Regions from separate parts of the Pantoea sp. GW821-FHT03E06 genome, predicted to be linked through region 1. Evidence: predicted binding sites of a transcription regulator. Region 1 holds the regulator's gene; each other region holds the start of a gene.
The links. Region 1 encodes PurR, which represses purine synthesis genes. Its sites were predicted from a motif close to CANGCAAACGTTTGCNTG; they were not measured.
Positions count from the first base shown of each region.

Region 2: the regulator PurR is predicted to act here: its motif matches at 2,132-2,149, upstream of purL (phosphoribosylformylglycinamidine synthase).
Region 3: the regulator PurR is predicted to act here: its motif matches at 1,942-1,959, upstream of cvpA (colicin V production protein).
Region 4: the regulator PurR is predicted to act here: its motif matches at 1,715-1,732, upstream of serA (phosphoglycerate dehydrogenase).

Region 1 is NZ_JBWKUG010000001.1:1,792,126-1,796,341, forward strand. Features, by position in the region: gene punC (purine nucleoside transporter PunC) at 1-490, opposite strand, end outside; gene punR (DNA-binding transcriptional activator PunR) at 601-1,512, shown strand; gene purR (HTH-type transcriptional repressor PurR) at 1,509-2,534, opposite strand; gene cydH (cytochrome bd-I oxidase subunit CydH) at 2,809-2,898, shown strand; gene AC07WB_RS08365 (C40 family peptidase) at 2,959-3,750, opposite strand; gene AC07WB_RS08370 (Grx4 family monothiol glutaredoxin) at 4,115-4,216, shown strand, end outside.
Region 2 is NZ_JBWKUG010000001.1:3,083,444-3,087,659, forward strand. Features, by position in the region: gene purL (phosphoribosylformylglycinamidine synthase) at 1-2,042, opposite strand, end outside; gene mltF (membrane-bound lytic murein transglycosylase MltF) at 2,314-3,771, shown strand; gene tadA (tRNA adenosine(34) deaminase TadA) at 3,768-4,216, opposite strand, start outside.
Region 3 is NZ_JBWKUG010000001.1:2,876,835-2,881,050, forward strand. Features, by position in the region: gene purF (amidophosphoribosyltransferase) at 1-1,356, opposite strand, end outside; gene cvpA (colicin V production protein) at 1,393-1,878, opposite strand; gene dedD (cell division protein DedD) at 2,130-2,879, opposite strand; gene folC (bifunctional tetrahydrofolate synthase/dihydrofolate synthase) at 2,869-4,134, opposite strand.
Region 4 is NZ_JBWKUG010000001.1:3,351,094-3,355,309, forward strand. Features, by position in the region: gene AC07WB_RS15610 (5-formyltetrahydrofolate cyclo-ligase) at 1-358, shown strand, start outside; gene serA (phosphoglycerate dehydrogenase) at 397-1,635, opposite strand; gene rpiA (ribose-5-phosphate isomerase RpiA) at 1,915-2,574, opposite strand; gene AC07WB_RS15625 (LysR family transcriptional regulator ArgP) at 2,755-3,660, shown strand; gene AC07WB_RS15630 (oxidative stress defense protein) at 3,699-4,216, opposite strand, start outside.

The sequences.
Region 1 (4,216 bases):
TAAAGATGCTGCGCCAGTGGAAGTGACTGATTAGCCAGGCTCCCAGCAGCGGAGCGAGCGCCGGTGACAAGGCGACCAGCGGCATAATCGTGGCAAAAACTTTATGAGCCTGTGCTTTTGGATAGCGATCAACGACCAATGCCTGCCAGCTCACCGCTGCAGCACATACCCCAATCGCCTGCACAAAACGTAACGCCAGCATCAGGCGTACATCGGTCACCCAAAGCATACCAAGACAGCCAAGTGCAAAGATGGCTAAGCCCGCCAGCAGAATAGGTTTACGACCGTAGCGATCTGATAGCGGTCCCCAAAAGACCTGCGCACAAGCAAAGCCGGCAAGGAACAGACTCAGGCTGGCACTGATGGTGCCCGGTGCAGTGGCAAAATCACGTTGCATATCGCCAAAGGCGGGTAAATACATATCCGTGGCAAGAAAGCCGAGCATGCTGAGCACGGCAAGGTAGGGCATAAATGCTTTAGACGACAACATGTTATTTCTCTTATGGGCAGGTTGAACGCGGGGGAGTGTAAAAGGATGCAACACGCTTTGTGAAACGCTAATATTTGCACAGTGCTGTTAAATTTTTTGAAGGTGAATTCATGTGGTCAGAATACGCGCTTGAAGTGGTAGATGCCGTAGCGCGAACCGGCAGCTTCAGCGCCGCGGCGCAGGAGTTGCACCGTGTGCCTTCTGCCATCAGCTATACCGTACGCCAACTGGAAACCTGGCTGGCGGTACCGCTCTTTGAGCGCCAGCATCGGGAAGTGGTAATGACACCGGCAGGTGAGCATTTTGTGCGTGAAGGACGATCTGTTATCAAAAAAATGCTCGCCACCCGCAGGCAGTGTCAGCAGCTGGCCAATGGCTGGCGCGGTGAGTTGAGCATCGCCATTGACTGTATTGTAAAACCGCAGCGTACGCGGCAATTAGTGAAGGACTTCTATCGCCATTTCCCGGACATGGAGTTGATCATCAGTTATGAAGTGTTTAATGGCGTCTGGGACGCGTTAGCCGATGGACGCGTTGATGTCGCGATTGGCGCCACCCAGGCAATTCCGGTTGGGGGACGTTTTGCTTTTCAGGATATGGGGGCGCTTAACTGGCGCTGTGTCGTGAGTCCTCATCATCCTTTAGTCAGTAGCGTTGAACTGGATGATGAAACTCTGCGGGCATGGCCTTCGCTGGTGCTGGAAGATACCTCGCGAGCGTTGCCGCGCCGCATGACATGGACGCTCGATAATCAGCGGCGCCTGGTGGTGCCAGAATGGGAAACCGGGCTCGACTGCTTGCAGGCAGGATTGTGCGTTGGGATGGTGCCGGGCCATTTAGCCCGACCGCTGCTGGATAACCATGCGTTGGTGGAGCTGCAATTGCCGCAGGCCTTTCCAGACAGCCCCTGCTGCGTTAGCTGGTCAGAACAGCGCGCGTCGCCGGCGCTGGATTGGCTATTAGCCTATCTCGGGGATGCCGAAACGCTGAACCACGAATGGCTCAGTGAAGTGACACACTAGCGACGATAGTCGCGGAATGGCCCGTCTGCCACGGAGCGGCGCTCAATCAGCGTGGGTTGAACCTCAATGGTTTGTGGCTCTTCGCGCTTGCTGGTGATGCGATCGAGCAGCATCTCCAAAGCTTTTTCACCTAATTCGGCTTTAGGCTGATGCACGGTGGTCAGGGCGGGCGTGAAATAACGCGCGTTGCGCACGTTATCATAGCCAATCACTGAGATATCCTGCGGCACGCGCAAACCCATTTCATCTGCTGCGCAAATTGCGCCCATCGCCATAATGTCACCACCGCAGAACACGGCGGTGGGGCGCTGTTTCTGATTAAGGATTTGCTGCATCGCCTGATAACCCGATTCCGGTTCAAAGTCGCCCTGAACGATCCATTCCGGGCGCACAGTGATGCCCGCTTCATTCATCGCCTGAAGGAAACCGGCATGACGTCCGCCGCCGGTATTGCGCTCCAATTGGCCAGGAATTGCGCCAATGTCGCGGTGACCACGTTCAATCAGATATCGACCAGCGAGATAGCCACCCTGGAATGCATTATCCTGCACGGTATCGGTAAAATCGCCGCGCGAAGCACCCCAATCCATAACAACCATCGGAATATTGCGATTTTCTTCAAGCATTTGCAGCAAATCATCGGGATATTCTGAACACATCACGAGCAATCCATCGACACGCTTCTGCGCCATCATGGAGAGATAAGCGCGCTGCTTTTGTAAGTCGTTATGCGCGTTACCCAGAATCAACGTATAGCCGCGATCGAAGCAGTGATTTTCTACCGCTTCAATAATTTCGGCAAAATAAGGCGCTTCACTGGAGGTCGCCAGCAGGCCCAACGTTTTGGTGTGATTGACTTTCAGGCTACGCGCCACGGCGCTTGGCGAGTAGTGCAATGCTTTGATCGCTTCCCATACGGCGTTACGCGTCTCTTCTGCTACGAAACGCGTTTTGTTGATGACATGCGAAACCGTGGTGGTCGAAACACCCGCGCGTTTTGCCACATCTTTAATTGTTGCCATGAAAATGGTACTCCTGGGCTTATCGCAACTTACTGATAAGTATATTGTTAAACGTTTGCGTCTGCTAATGCTTTTATCGCCCAAAATAAGGGGCAAAACGGTGTGGTTTAGCAGACAAAATCACTTTATCGCGCTGTAAACACACCCTGCACAAAATGTGTTGCGCAACGAAAGGCGGCGATTCTAGCAAGCCCGGGCGGATAACACGAGATTTTTGCCCATCGCTGTGCGAAAATCGGTTTAACCCTAAGAAATGTGTGACTAAGGAGGAGTAATGAGTACGGATTTGAAGCTGGCGCTAATGACAACCGTTGGTGCTCTGTTAATGATTATTGCCTTTAGCTTTACTGCAATCATGCATTAATAAAAAAAGCCGGAGCAGCTCAATGCAGCGTCCGGCTTTTTTCTGCGCGTTGCGCAACAACTAACGAATGGTTTTCGGCGTCATCATACGACGCGCCCCAACATAGTGTTTCTGCCAGTAATCCTCACCCAACGCGCTAATCTGAATATCTTTGCCGGTACGCGGCGACTGAATGAATTTGCCATTACCAAGATACACGCCAACATGATCGGCAGTGCCACGATTATTGATGCGGAAGAACACCAAATCACCTTTTTCCAGCATTTCACGCTTAATTGGTGCAGCATCGCGCAGGTGATACATCTCATTGGCGGTGCGCGGGAACTTGAACTTCACCAAATCTTTATAGGCGTACCACACCAGGCCGCTGCAGTCGAAGCCGGTATGCGGGGAGGTGCCGCCCCATTGATAAGGTTTGCCGAGCTGGCCCATTAATTTTGTCATCGCAGTTTCACGCGCCTTTTGATAACGCTGGCGATGCGCCTTGCTCATTTTGATGCCGGTGAGCGGCAATGCTTCATCATCAACGTCGACGTCTGCGGCTTTTTTTATCTGTCGTTGATGACCATATTTCTTCGTCGTGGGTTTTAGCAGGGATTTTTTGCGGCTGGTTTTAGTTAGTGCGATTTCTGGCTTTGCCAGTTTTTTAATTTTGAGTTTTTGGACGGCAGGCAGCCGCGATTTTTTCGTAGTGGTTTTCACCGGACGTCGTTTGCGGCGCTCGTCTTCACGTGCGCTCTTTTTCTCTGCTTTTTGCGAGCTGGCATTAACCGGCGCATGCGGAGACGCAGAGGCCACGTTAAAGAACAGTTGGGCAAAAGCCAGTATGAAAAGCGTAATCAGTAAACGCATAATCCGGTTATAGGTTCAGCAGGCTGGAAACAAACAGACTGCGGCAGAGTGAGAGTAATCTGATCAAACGATCAGCGCCGAGGCAATTCTAATCCACTTTTTTTCCAAAAGGTAAGGCCTTTTTCTATTAAACTGTTACCAGATTGATTCTGTCGCAAAAATGAACTAATTCAGCTGGTTAACGCAGCGAAACTATTGCTAATTATTAATTTAGTCATGCCTATTAATGATATGAAAATGTTATTTGTGGCGGCCCAACTTAACAAACATGGCGATTCCCCGACGCTAACGTAAAATCCCGTTTTCAGTACGGGAGCGAAATCGCTACAATAAACAAACACGAAGTGAAGCATTAAGGAAGGCAATAATGAGTACTGTTGAAAAAATTCAGCGTCAGATCGCAGAAAACCCGATCCTGCTGTACATGAAAGGTTCGCCAAAGCTGCCAAGCTGCGGTTTCTCGGCG
Region 2 (4,216 bases), 1.3 Mb from region 1:
GCGCAGTTGGCAACGGGGATCTGCCATGGACCCACCATCTGATCGCGCGCGACCATGCCGGTTACGCTGCGATCGCCGATGGTGATCAGGAAGGTTTTTTCCGCCACGGTTGGCAAATGCAGCACACGATGCACCGCATCAGCAATCGTAATACCCTCACGCTGCAGCGCATCGCCTTTGGCTTGCTGGCTGGCAACATCGCGCGTCATCTTCGGCGTTTTGCCCAGCAGCACGTCGAGCGGCATGTCGATTGGCTTATTGTCGAAATGGCTGTCAGCGAGGTTCAGATGCAGCTCTTCGGTGGCTTCACCGATCACCGCATACGGCGCGCGCTCACGCTGGCACAGCTCATCGAACAGCGCCAGCTTCTCTGGCGCCACCGCCAGCACATAACGCTCCTGCGATTCGTTACACCACACTTCCAGCGGGCTCATGCCTGGCTCATCACTGAGGATGTCGCGCAGGTTAAAGTTGCCGCCGCGGTTACCATCGCTGACCAGCTCTGGCATCGCGTTCGAGAGACCGCCCGCGCCGACGTCGTGGATAAACAGAATCGGGTTGGCTTCCCCTAGCTGCCAACAACGGTCAATGACTTCCTGGCAGCGGCGCTCCATTTCCGGGTTGTCGCGCTGTACCGAAGCAAAATCAAGATCGGCATCTGACTGGCCTGAAGCCATCGAAGAAGCCGCACCGCCGCCCAAACCGATGTTCATGGCCGGACCGCCCAGCACGATCAGCTTGGCGCCCACCACAATCTCGCCCTTCTGTACGTGATCGGCACGGATGTTACCGATACCGCCCGCCAGCATGATTGGCTTGTGGTAGCCGCGCAGTTCTACGCCATTGTGGCTGTTAACGCGCTCTTCATAGGTACGGAAGTAGCCGTTAAGGGCCGGACGACCAAATTCGTTGTTGAATGCCGCGCCGCCCAGCGGGCCTTCGGTCATGATGTCCAGCGCAGTGACAATGCGATCCGGCTTACCGAAATCCTCTTCCCACGGCTGTTCGAAGCCTGGAATGCGCAGGTTCGAAACCGAAAAACCGACCAGTCCGGCTTTTGGTTTCGCGCCACGGCCGGTTGCGCCTTCATCGCGGATTTCGCCACCGGAACCGGTCGCGGCACCCGGCCATGGCGAAATGGCAGTTGGATGATTATGGGTTTCGACTTTCATCAGGATGTGCGCTTCTTCCTGATGGAATTGATATTCGCCCTGCTGCGCATCCGCGTAGAAGCGACCAACCTCAGAACCTTCCATCACCGCGGCATTGTCTTTATAGGCCGACAGCACGTGCTCAGGGTTATGTTCAAAGGTGTTTTTGATCATTTTAAACAGCGATTTCGGCTGCTTTTCGCCATCAATAATCCAGTCGGCGTTGAAGATCTTGTGACGGCAGTGTTCGGAGTTTGCCTGCGCAAACATGTAGAGCTCAATGTCGTTAGGATTACGCCCCAGCTTAGTAAAGGCATCAAGCAGGTAATCGATCTCATCATCGGCCAGCGCCAGGCCCAGCGTGGTATTGGCCTGTTCAAGCGCGCGGCGGCCTGCGCCCAGCACGTCGATGCTTTTCAGCGGCTGCGGCTGATGATGGGCAAACAGCTGCTGCGCATCGCTGAGGTCAGCGAATACGGTTTCCATCATGCGGTCATGCAGCAGGCTGGCAAGCTGCTGCCACTGCGCTTCCGTCAGCTCGGGGGCCTGCACATAGAAAGCCATACCGCGCTCAAGGCGTAACACCTGGGGCAGATCGCAGTTGTGTGCGATGTCGGTGGCTTTCGATGACCACGGCGAGATGGTGCCGGGACGCGGCGTAACCAGCAACAGACGCCCTTGTGGCGCATGTTCGGCGAGAGAAGGACCGTATTTCAGCAGGCGTTGCAGGCGGGCGTGTTCATCCGCGCTGAGCGGTGCGCTGACATCGGCAAAATGGACGTACTCGGCGTAAATATCACTCACTGGAAGGTGAGCGTCCTGAAAGCGGGTCAGCAGTTTGTTTACACGAAATGCCGACAGAGCGGGCGAACCACGCAGAATTTCCATCATTAAAGATCTCTCGTCTTTGAAGTGCCGGGCGACGCTTCATTGGGCGCAACAGGGGAAAACGGGCGGTATTATAGAGAAACAGCACAGGATACGAAACCGTTTGCGCATAAATTCTGGCACCTGGCGTTTGGCTGAATTTTGCACAATTCTTGCTATAAAAGTTGCCCTGCCTCTTTTTGTTGCGCAAAATGCCCGTCGCTCTGGGAGTTAAAACAACATAAATACTGCCTTTTAAAAGACAGAGGCCTGTGAGCCATTACGAGACAACTATTTGAAACGCCTAAAAATAAACTATCTGTTTATCGGTCTGATCACCGTGCTGCTTGCGCTAGCACTGTGGCCCTCCATCCCGTGGTACGGGGGAGGAAAAGACGCGCTATCACAGATCAAATCACGCGGAGTGCTGCGCATCAGCACGGTGAACTCTCCGCTGACTTACTACACCATTAACAATGCACCAGCCGGAATGGATTACGAGCTGGCGAAGCGCTTCGCCGATTATCTTGGCGTGAAACTGGAAGTTGAGGTGCGTCCTAACCTTGGCGATCTGTTTGACGATTTGGATGATGGTAAAGCGGATTTGCTTGCCGCCGGTTTGATCTATAACAGCGAACGCCTTGCGCACTATCAAAGTGGCCCGAGCTACTATTCAGTGTCGCAGCAGCTGGTGTACCGCATTGATAAGCCTCGCCCGAAAAATCTCGGCGATCTTAAAGGCCGCCTGATTGTGCAGTCCGGTTCGGCATATCTGTCAACTTTACGTTCCGCCAAAGCTGACAGCTATCCCGATCTCGACTGGGCGATCTCCACCGATCAAGGGCAGAAAGCGCTGCTTGAAGCCGTCGCCGACGGTAAGCTGGATTATACCGTGGGTGATTCGGTCACCATTGGCTTGCTGCAACGCATTCATCCGCAGCTGGCGGTGGCATTTGATGTGACGGATGAAGAGCCGGTGACATGGTATCTGCCGCGTAACGATGATGACAGTCTGAATGCGGCCATGCTCGACTTCTATAGCCAAATGGGTGAAGAAGGCGCGATGGCGCGGCTGGAAGAGAAGTATCTTGGTCACGTCGGCACTTTCGATTACGTAGATACGCGTACTTTCCTGCGCGCCATTGATAATACGCTGCCCGATATCAAACCGCTGTTTGAGAAATATTCCGCCACCATGGATTGGCGCTTGTTAGCGGCGATCTCTTATCAGGAGTCGCACTGGAATCCGCAGGCCACCTCGCCCACCGGCGTGCGCGGCATGATGATGTTGACGCGCAATACTGCGGACAGCCTTGACGTGAACGATCGGCTCGATCCCGAGCAGAGTATTCGCGGCGGCAGTGAATATCTCAAGCGCATGATGGAAAAGGTGCCGGAAACGATTCCTGAAGATGAGCGCATTTGGTTCGCGCTGGCGGCCTACAACATGGGCTACGCGCACATGCTGGACGTGCGTAAGCTGACGGCGAGACAGGGCGGCAACCCGGATAGCTGGGCAGATGTGAAGCTGCGCTTGCCAATGCTGAGCCAGAAACGTTACTACACGCAAACCACTTACGGTTACGCACGCGGCCACGAAGCTTATAACTACGTGGAGAATATTCGTAAGTATCAGATCAGTTTGGTGGGATATTTGCAGGAGCAAGAGAAGCGCATCGCACAACAGTCGGCGCTGGAAGCGGAATTAGGCGCCGGTTACCCGGCAGTCGAACCGAAAATTGCGATGAATTAACCGCTGCGCTGCGCCTGTCGCAGCGCTTTCTTTTGCTCGCGACGCATGCGGAAGAAGTCACTCAGCATCCCGGCACACTCGTCTGCCAACACACCGCAATCAATCTGGATTTGATGATTCATGCCGGGATGACCAATAACGTCCAGTAAAGAACCCGCCGCACCGGTTTTCTCATCTTTGGCGCCAAACACTAATCGCGTGATGCGACTGTGCACCATCGCACCGGCGCACATCACGCAAGGCTCCAGCGTTACATACAGCGTCGTATCCAGTAAACGATAGTTTTCCAGCACTTTGCCGCCCTGACGCAGCGCCATGATCTCCGCATGCGCGGTAGGATCGTGCTGACCAATCGGACGATTCCAGCCCTCTCCAATCACGTTATCGCCCTGCACCAGCACCGCACCCACTGGAACCTCGCCCTGCTCCCACGCACGACGCGCCA
Region 3 (4,216 bases), 1.1 Mb from region 1:
AGGGTTTTCTTCACGCACCGCTTCGATCAGATCGTTCAGATCCTGGAAAATCAACGCATCGGCTTTAATCAGCTGACGAATCTCTTCCACTTCACGGCCGTGAGCGATGAGCTCGGTTGCGCTTGGCATATCGATTCCGTAGACGTTCGGGAAACGAATTTCCGGTGCCGCAGAAGCGAGGTAAACGCGTTTCGCACCCGCTTCGCGGGCCATCTCGATAATCTGCTCTGAGGTGGTACCGCGTACGATGGAATCATCCACCAGCAACACGTTTTTATCGCGGAACTCGGCACGGTTAGCGTTGAGCTTACGGCGCACCGCGCTGCGGCGCAGCTGCTGGCCCGGCATAATAAAGGTACGGCCAACGTAGCGGTTTTTCACGAATCCCTGGCGATAAGGCTTGTCGAGGATGCGCGCGATTTCCAGCGCGATATCGGTGGAGGTTTCGGGAATGGGAATCACCACATCGATGTCCAGATCTTCCCACTCGCGGGCAATTTTCTCACCCAGCTTGGTGCCCATGCGCACGCGCGCACTGTACACCGAGATTTTATCGAGGAATGAATCCGGACGCGCAAAGTAAACGTACTCGAACAGGCAAGGATTAGTTTTCGGGTTTTCTGCACACTGGCGGGTAGACAGCTGGCCCTGCTCGGTGATGTACACCGCTTCACCCGGCGCAACGTCACGAATGAACTCGAAGCCCAGCGTGTCGAGCGCGACACTTTCTGACGCCACCATATATTCGGTGCGGCCATCAGCGATGACGCGCTTGCCCAGCACCAGCGGACGAATACCGTTAGGATCGCGGAAGGCGACCATACCGTGCCCGATAATCATAGAAACGACCGCGTAAGCGCCGCGCACCTGCTGATGCACTGCCGCCACCGCAGCAAAAATGTTGTCGGCTTCCAGCGGGTAATGCTGAAAACGGTCCAGCTCCTGCGCGAAAATGTTCAGCAGGATTTCGGAATCTGAGGTGGTATTAACGTGACGGCGGCCCGTTTCGAACAGCTGTTTGCGCAGTTCATGCGCGTTGGTCAGGTTACCGTTGTGCGCCAACGTTATGCCATACGGGGAGTTCACGTAGAAGGGTTGCGCTTCAGAGGCGCTCGAGCTGCCTGCCGTAGGGTAGCGTACATGGCCAATCCCGATGTTGCCCTGCAGACGCTGCATGTGGCGCGCTTCGAACACATCGCTTACCAGACCGTTGGCTTTACGCAAACGGAAGCAGTTAATAGCATCGATGGTACAAATGCCGGCGGCATCCTGCCCGCGGTGCTGAAGCACCGTTAACGCGTCATAGATTGACTGGTTTACTGGCATAAAACCGGTGATACCAACAATACCGCACATATTGTCATTTCCTCATTAGCCGCACTCCCGATGGTGTCACCGGGGTAAAAAACTCGACGTGCTTTTCAGGTAATCAAAAAACCACCTGATGATGTAACTGAACTGGGGAATAAGCTGCGACTGTTGCCAGTCCGGGCTTTTGGAAAAGCCGGTGAATGTATCAAGGAAGAAAAGCATAGCAGACACTATCAGCACGCCACGCAACGCCCCGAAACAGACCCCCAACACCCTGTCGGTTCCCGACAAGCCAGTTTTCTCAACCAGCGAGCCGATCACATAGTTCACGATGGCCCCCACAATCAGGGTGGCCACGAATAACACCGCGATGGCGATGCCGTTGCGAACCAGTTCGTCGTCAAAACCTGTAAACCAGACGGCAAGGTAGGCGTAATAATGACTGGCGACAAAAAACGCGCATCCCCAGGTAACGAGAGATAAGGCTTCACGGACAAACCCACGAATCAGGCTGACCAGAGCCGAAAAACCAACTACCGCAATAATGACGTAATCAATCCAGATCATGAACTCTTCCAGCCCAGTGCTATCGCACCCCCTGCATCCAGTTCGGGGCGCATTCTAACAGAAAAAGAAAACGTTTGCGTAGGGTTTTCCGGTTCTGTATCCGTAAAAAGGGCGATGAAAAAAACTTTCCTCGCCCCGTGTGTTATCAGCAATTTAAGATACTGATATTTAATGATTTTATTTCCGCGCTTCGCTACAAAAATTTTGTAAAGCCGCGCCTTTTTCTGCTATCGGCGCGGCTTATCAGCGCCCTATCGCGCGCTATAAGGTTTCACCACCCCACCCAGACCTGAGATGCTTTGCAGCTCGCTAAGAGAACCTTGCAGCTTCGCTTTGTTAGCATCCGGACCGACATAAATGCGGGTAATTTGCCCCTGCACCGGCGATGACGGAACGGTAAAGGCGCGATAGCCGGAGAGACGCAGCTGCGCCACAATCTCGCTCACTTTCGCGGCGTTCTTTAACGCACCCAGCTGTACGACATACGCCTGCCCCGTCGGCGCAGCTGTCTCACTCTGCTTCGGCGTTTCTGCCGGTTTTGGCTGCTCAACCGGTTTCGGCTGCTCTACCGGCTTCGGCTTCGGTTGCTCCACCGGTTTTGGCTTCGGCTGTTCTACCGGCTTTGGTTTCGGCTGCTCGACCGGTTTTGGCTTCGGCTGTTCTACCGGCTTCGGTTGCACCTGCTGATGTACCGGTGGCGGCGTCACTACGCTTGGCTCGGTATTCTGCGTCGGCTGCGCGCTGCCGCTGGTGGCAGTTTTGCCGCTCGCCGGGTTCTGCACCGCGCCTGCACCTTCCGGTGGCTGTGCCGGTAAAGGCTGTGTCACCGGTGGAACCATTTCACTGTCCTGCTGGTCGTCAGGCTTCGGCACCAGCGGAATAGCGGCGAACTCTTCTTTGTAATGCTTTTTCTTACCGTCTAGCAGGCCAGGCAAGACGATGACACCAATCGCCACCAAAATGACCGTACCGACTAAGCGATTTTGAAACTTACTTGCCACTGCCGTTCTCCGCTGCCATCGATTCCATAACCTGCGCTACGGTGTGGAAAGACCCACACACCAGAATCACATCTTCAGGACGCGCCTGCTGACGCGCCGCTTGCCAGGCTGCCTCAACGTTGCTGTAAGACGTTCCATTTTTCAGATGAGCCATGAGCTCATCAGCGGTTGCACCACGCGGACCGTCAAGCGGCGCGCAGTACCAGCAATCAACCTGTGGCGCCAGCGCGGCCAGCGTACCGGCGATATCTTTGTCATGCAGCATACCGACCACCGCATGCACCTTGCCACGCAATAGCTCAGCGGCCAGACGTGAAGCCAGATAATAAGCGGCATGAGGATTGTGCGCCACATCGAGAATCACGCGCGGCGATTCGCTCACGGTCTGAAAACGACCGGGTAAAATAGCGCGTGGCAGATGCTGGCGAATGATCGCTTCACTGACGTTCAGGCCCGATGCACGCAGCGCGGTAAGCGCAGTCGCCGCATTCGGTAATGGCACCTGTGGCAACGGCAAATCGCGCAGTTCACCGTGCGCATCCTGCAACATCCAACTCTCGCCGGTCTGCTGCCACTGCCAGTCGCGATTGCGCTGCAACAGCACTGCCCCCTTCTCCGTCGCCACCTCCGCGATGGTGCCCGGCATATCGTCTTCCCCGACGATCGCCGGTTTGCCTGCACGGAACACGCCGGCTTTTTCGCGGCCGATGCTTTCGCGATCCGGCCCCAGCCAATCGGTGTGATCCAGCGCAATGCTGGTGATTACTGCGACATCAGCATCGACAATATTGGTGGCATCAAGGCGTCCGCCAAGGCCAACTTCGAGAATCACCACATCGAGATTGGCATCGCGGAACAGATTGAATGCCGACAGGGTGCCGAACTCGAAATAGGTGAGAGAAATGTCACCGCGCCCGGCTTCAATTGCGGCAAAACTGGCGCTGTGCAGCGCTTCATCCAGTTCCACACCCTGCACACGTACGCGTTCGGTATAACGCACCAGATGCGGCGAGCTGTAAACGCCCACGCGATAACCGGCGGCCAACAACAGCGTTTCCAGGGTGCGGCAGGTGGTGCCTTTACCGTTAGTACCGGCGACGGTGAAGACAAAAGGAGCGGGTTTGAGTAGATCGAGGCGTTCAGCAACGCGTTGAATACGATCCAAACCGAGTTCAATGGCCTGCGAGTGCAGATGCTCAAGATAATGAAGCCACGTGGCCAAAGGCGACGTGGCTTGAGGAAGAGAATTATCCATGTGTCCCGTTCTTAATTAATACACATCATCCTTCAAGCTGCAGCGGCGTTGGCTGCGTTCATCCACCCCGGTCACTTACTGA
Region 4 (4,216 bases), 1.6 Mb from region 1:
GGTGCTGCACCCTTTCTCGCCAGGCAATCTGCTGTTTATTCGCTACACGCCTGAAACCACCCTTACGCCTAATAAACTGCGCATTCCGGAACCGCCGTTAGATATCACGCAACTGGCCACGCTGGACCAATTAGATGTAATGCTGGTGCCGCTGGTGGCGTTTGACCACCAGGGACAACGTTTGGGGATGGGCGGTGGATTCTACGATCGCACGCTGCAAAACTGGCAGCAGCATGGTTTTCTTCCGGTGGGCATTGCGCATGATTGCCAGCGCGTGGATGCACTCCCCGTCGCGGCATGGGATGTCCCGCTGCCAGCAATATTGACGCCATCTAAACTGTGGCAATGGGAAGCGTAAGCAGAAAAAACAAAGGGCGCCAGCGGCGCCCTGTTCGATCAGTACAACAGACGAGCGCGAATGGTGCCTGGAATGGCCTTCATCGCCTGTAGCGCTTTATCCGCCACATCTTCTGACGCATCAATATCAATGACCACGTAGCCCATTATCGGCGTGGTTTGCAGATACTGCGCAGCAATGTTGATGCCCTGCTCAGCAAAAATCTGGTTGATAGCCGTCAATACACCCGGACGGTTTTCATGGATGTGCAGCAGACGGCTGGCGCTGGCTGCGTGCATCGGCAATGACACTTCCGGGAAGTTAACTGCAGACAAAGTAGATCCATTGTCAGAGTACTTTGCCAGCTTGCCAGACACTTCTAAGCCGATATTTTCCTGCGCTTCCTGGGTTGAACCACCAATGTGCGGCGTCAAAATCACATTGTCGAACTCGCACAGCGGAGAGTTGAAAGGATCGCTGTTGGTAGCAGGTTCAACCGGGAAGACATCAATAGCGGCACCGGCCAGATGCTTGTTTGCCAGCGCATTACACAACGCGGGAATATCAATCACGGTTCCGCGCGCGGCGTTGATCAGCAGCGAGCCGGGCTTCATTAGCGCTAGCTCTTCAGCACCCATCATATTTTGCGTTGATGGCGTTTCTGGCACGTGCAGGCTGACCACATCGCTCATGTTGAGCAAGTCAGAGAGATGGCGAACCTGCGTAGCGTTACCCAGCGGCAGTTTGCTTTCGATATCGTAGAAGAACACGTGCATACCCAGGCTCTCGGCCAGCACACCCAGCTGCATGCCGATATGGCCATAGCCGATGATACCCAGTTTTTTGCCACGCGCTTCGTAGGAACCGTTAGCGACTTTATTCCAGATACCACGGTGTGCTTTGGCGTTCGCCTCCGGAATACCGCGCAGCATCAGCAGCATTTCGCCAATCACCAGCTCAGCAACCGAACGGGTATTCGAGAACGGTGCGTTGAACACCGGTACGCCGCGTTTCGCCGCAGCGCCAAGATCAACCTGATTAGTACCGATACAGAAGCAGCCGACAGCCACCAGCTTTTCAGCGGCAGCAAAGATCTCTTCAGTCAGTTGGGTGCGGGAACGGATACCAATGAAGTGCGCATCGCGGATGGAGGATTTCAGCGACTCCGCATCCAGCGCCCCTTTGTGAAACTCGATGTTGGTATAGCCTGCTGCACGCAGGTTTTCCAGCGCACTCTGGTGAACGCCTTCCACCAGCAGGAACTTAATCTTGTCTTTTTCCAGTGATACCTTTGCCATTTCCCGACCCTATTCAGAATTCAACGAGGACTACCATAAGGTAGCCTTCTGTCAAAATATCAAATATTTCGTGCGCAGCAATACAAACGATTGCCTGGCGACCAGCACGCGCCCATGCGTAGACAGCACAAAGCCGTACAAAATCATGGCATCTCTATAGGACAGAGTACGAACCTGCTGCTGATGAACCTTTTGTGACATAAGTCACCAAATTTCAGCCTGGCGAGAAAAGATGTTTTGCGCATGGAAATAACCGGCGCACTGCCTGCGCCGGACAGATCATTTTACGATGGTTTTCACGCCTTCAGCGCTGCCAATCAGCGCAACATCGGCACCGCGCGCGGCAAACAGGCCAACCGTCACCACGCCTGGCAGCGCGTTAATGGTTTTTTCCAGCTCGATGGGATTAAGAATACGCAGATTATGTACGTCGAGAATAATGTTGCCGTTATCGGTGATAACGTTCTGACGATACTCGGGCAAGCCGCCCAGCTTCACCAGTTCACGTGCCACAAAGGAACGCGCCATGGGAATGACCTCAACCGGCAGCGGGAAGTGGCCCAGTACATCAACTTCTTTCGACGCATCCGCAATACAGATAAATTTCTTCGCCACTGCGGCGACGATTTTCTCGCGGGTTAGCGCGGCGCCACCGCCTTTGATCATCTGCATCTGCGGGTTGATTTCATCAGCACCATCTACGTAAACCGACAGCTCATCAATCTCGTTAAGATCGAAGACATGGATGCCTAAGGCTTTCAGTTTCTCGGTTGAGGCTTCCGAGCTGGAAACCGCGCCTTCAATCTGATTCTTGATGGTGCCGAGCGCATCAATGAAATGCGCTGCGGTTGAACCTGTACCAACACCGACAATCGTGCCCGGCTCTACGTATTTTAGCGCTGCCCAACCTACCGCTTTTTTCAGTTCATCCTGGGTCATGGTATGTTTAAAACCTGTGCGACATCGAAGTGTGCGTAGTATAAAACAAGGCGTCGTAAAAAAGCGCGACTGTTAAACCGCCGATTTACGTCTTTGGAAGCCAGCCCGCAAAAAAGCGCCGCAGCACAATTTGACAGTTTTATGGCATAGTAATGTCCACCTGAACGAGAGAGAACAACAATGAAACGCCCGGATTATCGAACGCTTCAGGCGCTGGATGCTGTGATTCGTGAGCGCGGCTTTGAGCGCGCGGCACAAAAACTTTGTATTACGCAATCTGCGGTTTCTCAGCGTATTAAACAGCTGGAGAATTTATTCGGTCAGCCGCTGCTGGTGCGTACCGTACCGCCGCGTCCCACCGAGCAGGGACAAAAATTGCTGGCGTTATTGCATCAGGTTGAGCTACTGGAAGAGGAGTGGCTAGGTGACGATAACGGCGGAACAACGCCACTGCTGCTGTCGCTGGCGGTCAACGCCGACAGTCTGGCAACCTGGCTGCTGCCGGCGCTAAAAGATGTGCTGGCCGATTCGCCTGTGCGTCTGAATTTGCAGGTGGAAGATGAAACCCGCACCCAGGAACGTCTGCGTCGCGGTGAAGTGGTTGGTGCAGTGAGTATTCAGCCGCAACCGCTACCAAGCTGTTTGGTGGATCAACTGGGCGCATTGGATTATCTGTTCTGCGCATCGCCAGAATTTGCCGCACGCTATTTCCCAAACGGCGTTACGCGCTCGGCGTTACTGAAAGCGCCGGCGGTGGCATTCGACCATCTGGATGATATGCATCAGGCATTTTTACAGCAGAACTTTGACCTGTCGCCGGGCAGCGTGCCCTGCCACATCGTTAACTCATCAGAAGCCTTTGTGCAGTTAGCCCGCCAGGGTTCCGTGTGCTGTATGATTCCGCATCTGCAAATTGAGCGCGAGCTGGCGCAAGGTGAGCTGGTGGATTTAACGCCGGGCTTGTACCAGCGTCGGATGCTGTATTGGCACCGTTTTGCTCCGGAAAGTCGCTTGATGCGCAGCGTAACAGATGCGCTGATCGCGCATGGCCATCGCGTGCTGCGTCAGGATGTTTCGCCGGTGTAATGTTCAGGTCGCCATAAATGGCGACCTGATATCAAGCGTTACGGCGTATTCGGTTTGATTTCGAATACTACATCCACCTGATCGTCGAAGTGAATGCTTTGCTGCTCGTAAGTTTGCTGCGCGGTGGTGTCTGCGGGTGCGGCGGCGGCTTTATACATGCGCGCCATCGGCATTGGCTGGTAGTTAGCAACGTGATAACGGATGCTGTACACCGAACCCAATTTTGCGTTGAAACCTTCTGCCAGCGCATTTGCCTGCTGCGTCGCATTGGCGATTGCCACTTTACGCGCCTGCTCTTTATAGCTGTCCGGATTCGCCACGCCCAACTCCACTGAACGGATCTCATTCAGGCCCGATTTCAGCGCACCATCCAGCAGTTCGTTCAGCTTATCTAGCTTACGCAACGTCACCTGGACCTGACGCTCAGCACGATAACCTTTCAGTACTGACTTACCCTCTTTGGTGTAGTCGTACTCCGGCTGCGTACTCAGGTTTGCCGCATCGATATCTTTTTTCTCAATACCATTCTTTTGCAGGAAATCGAAGTATTGCGCCA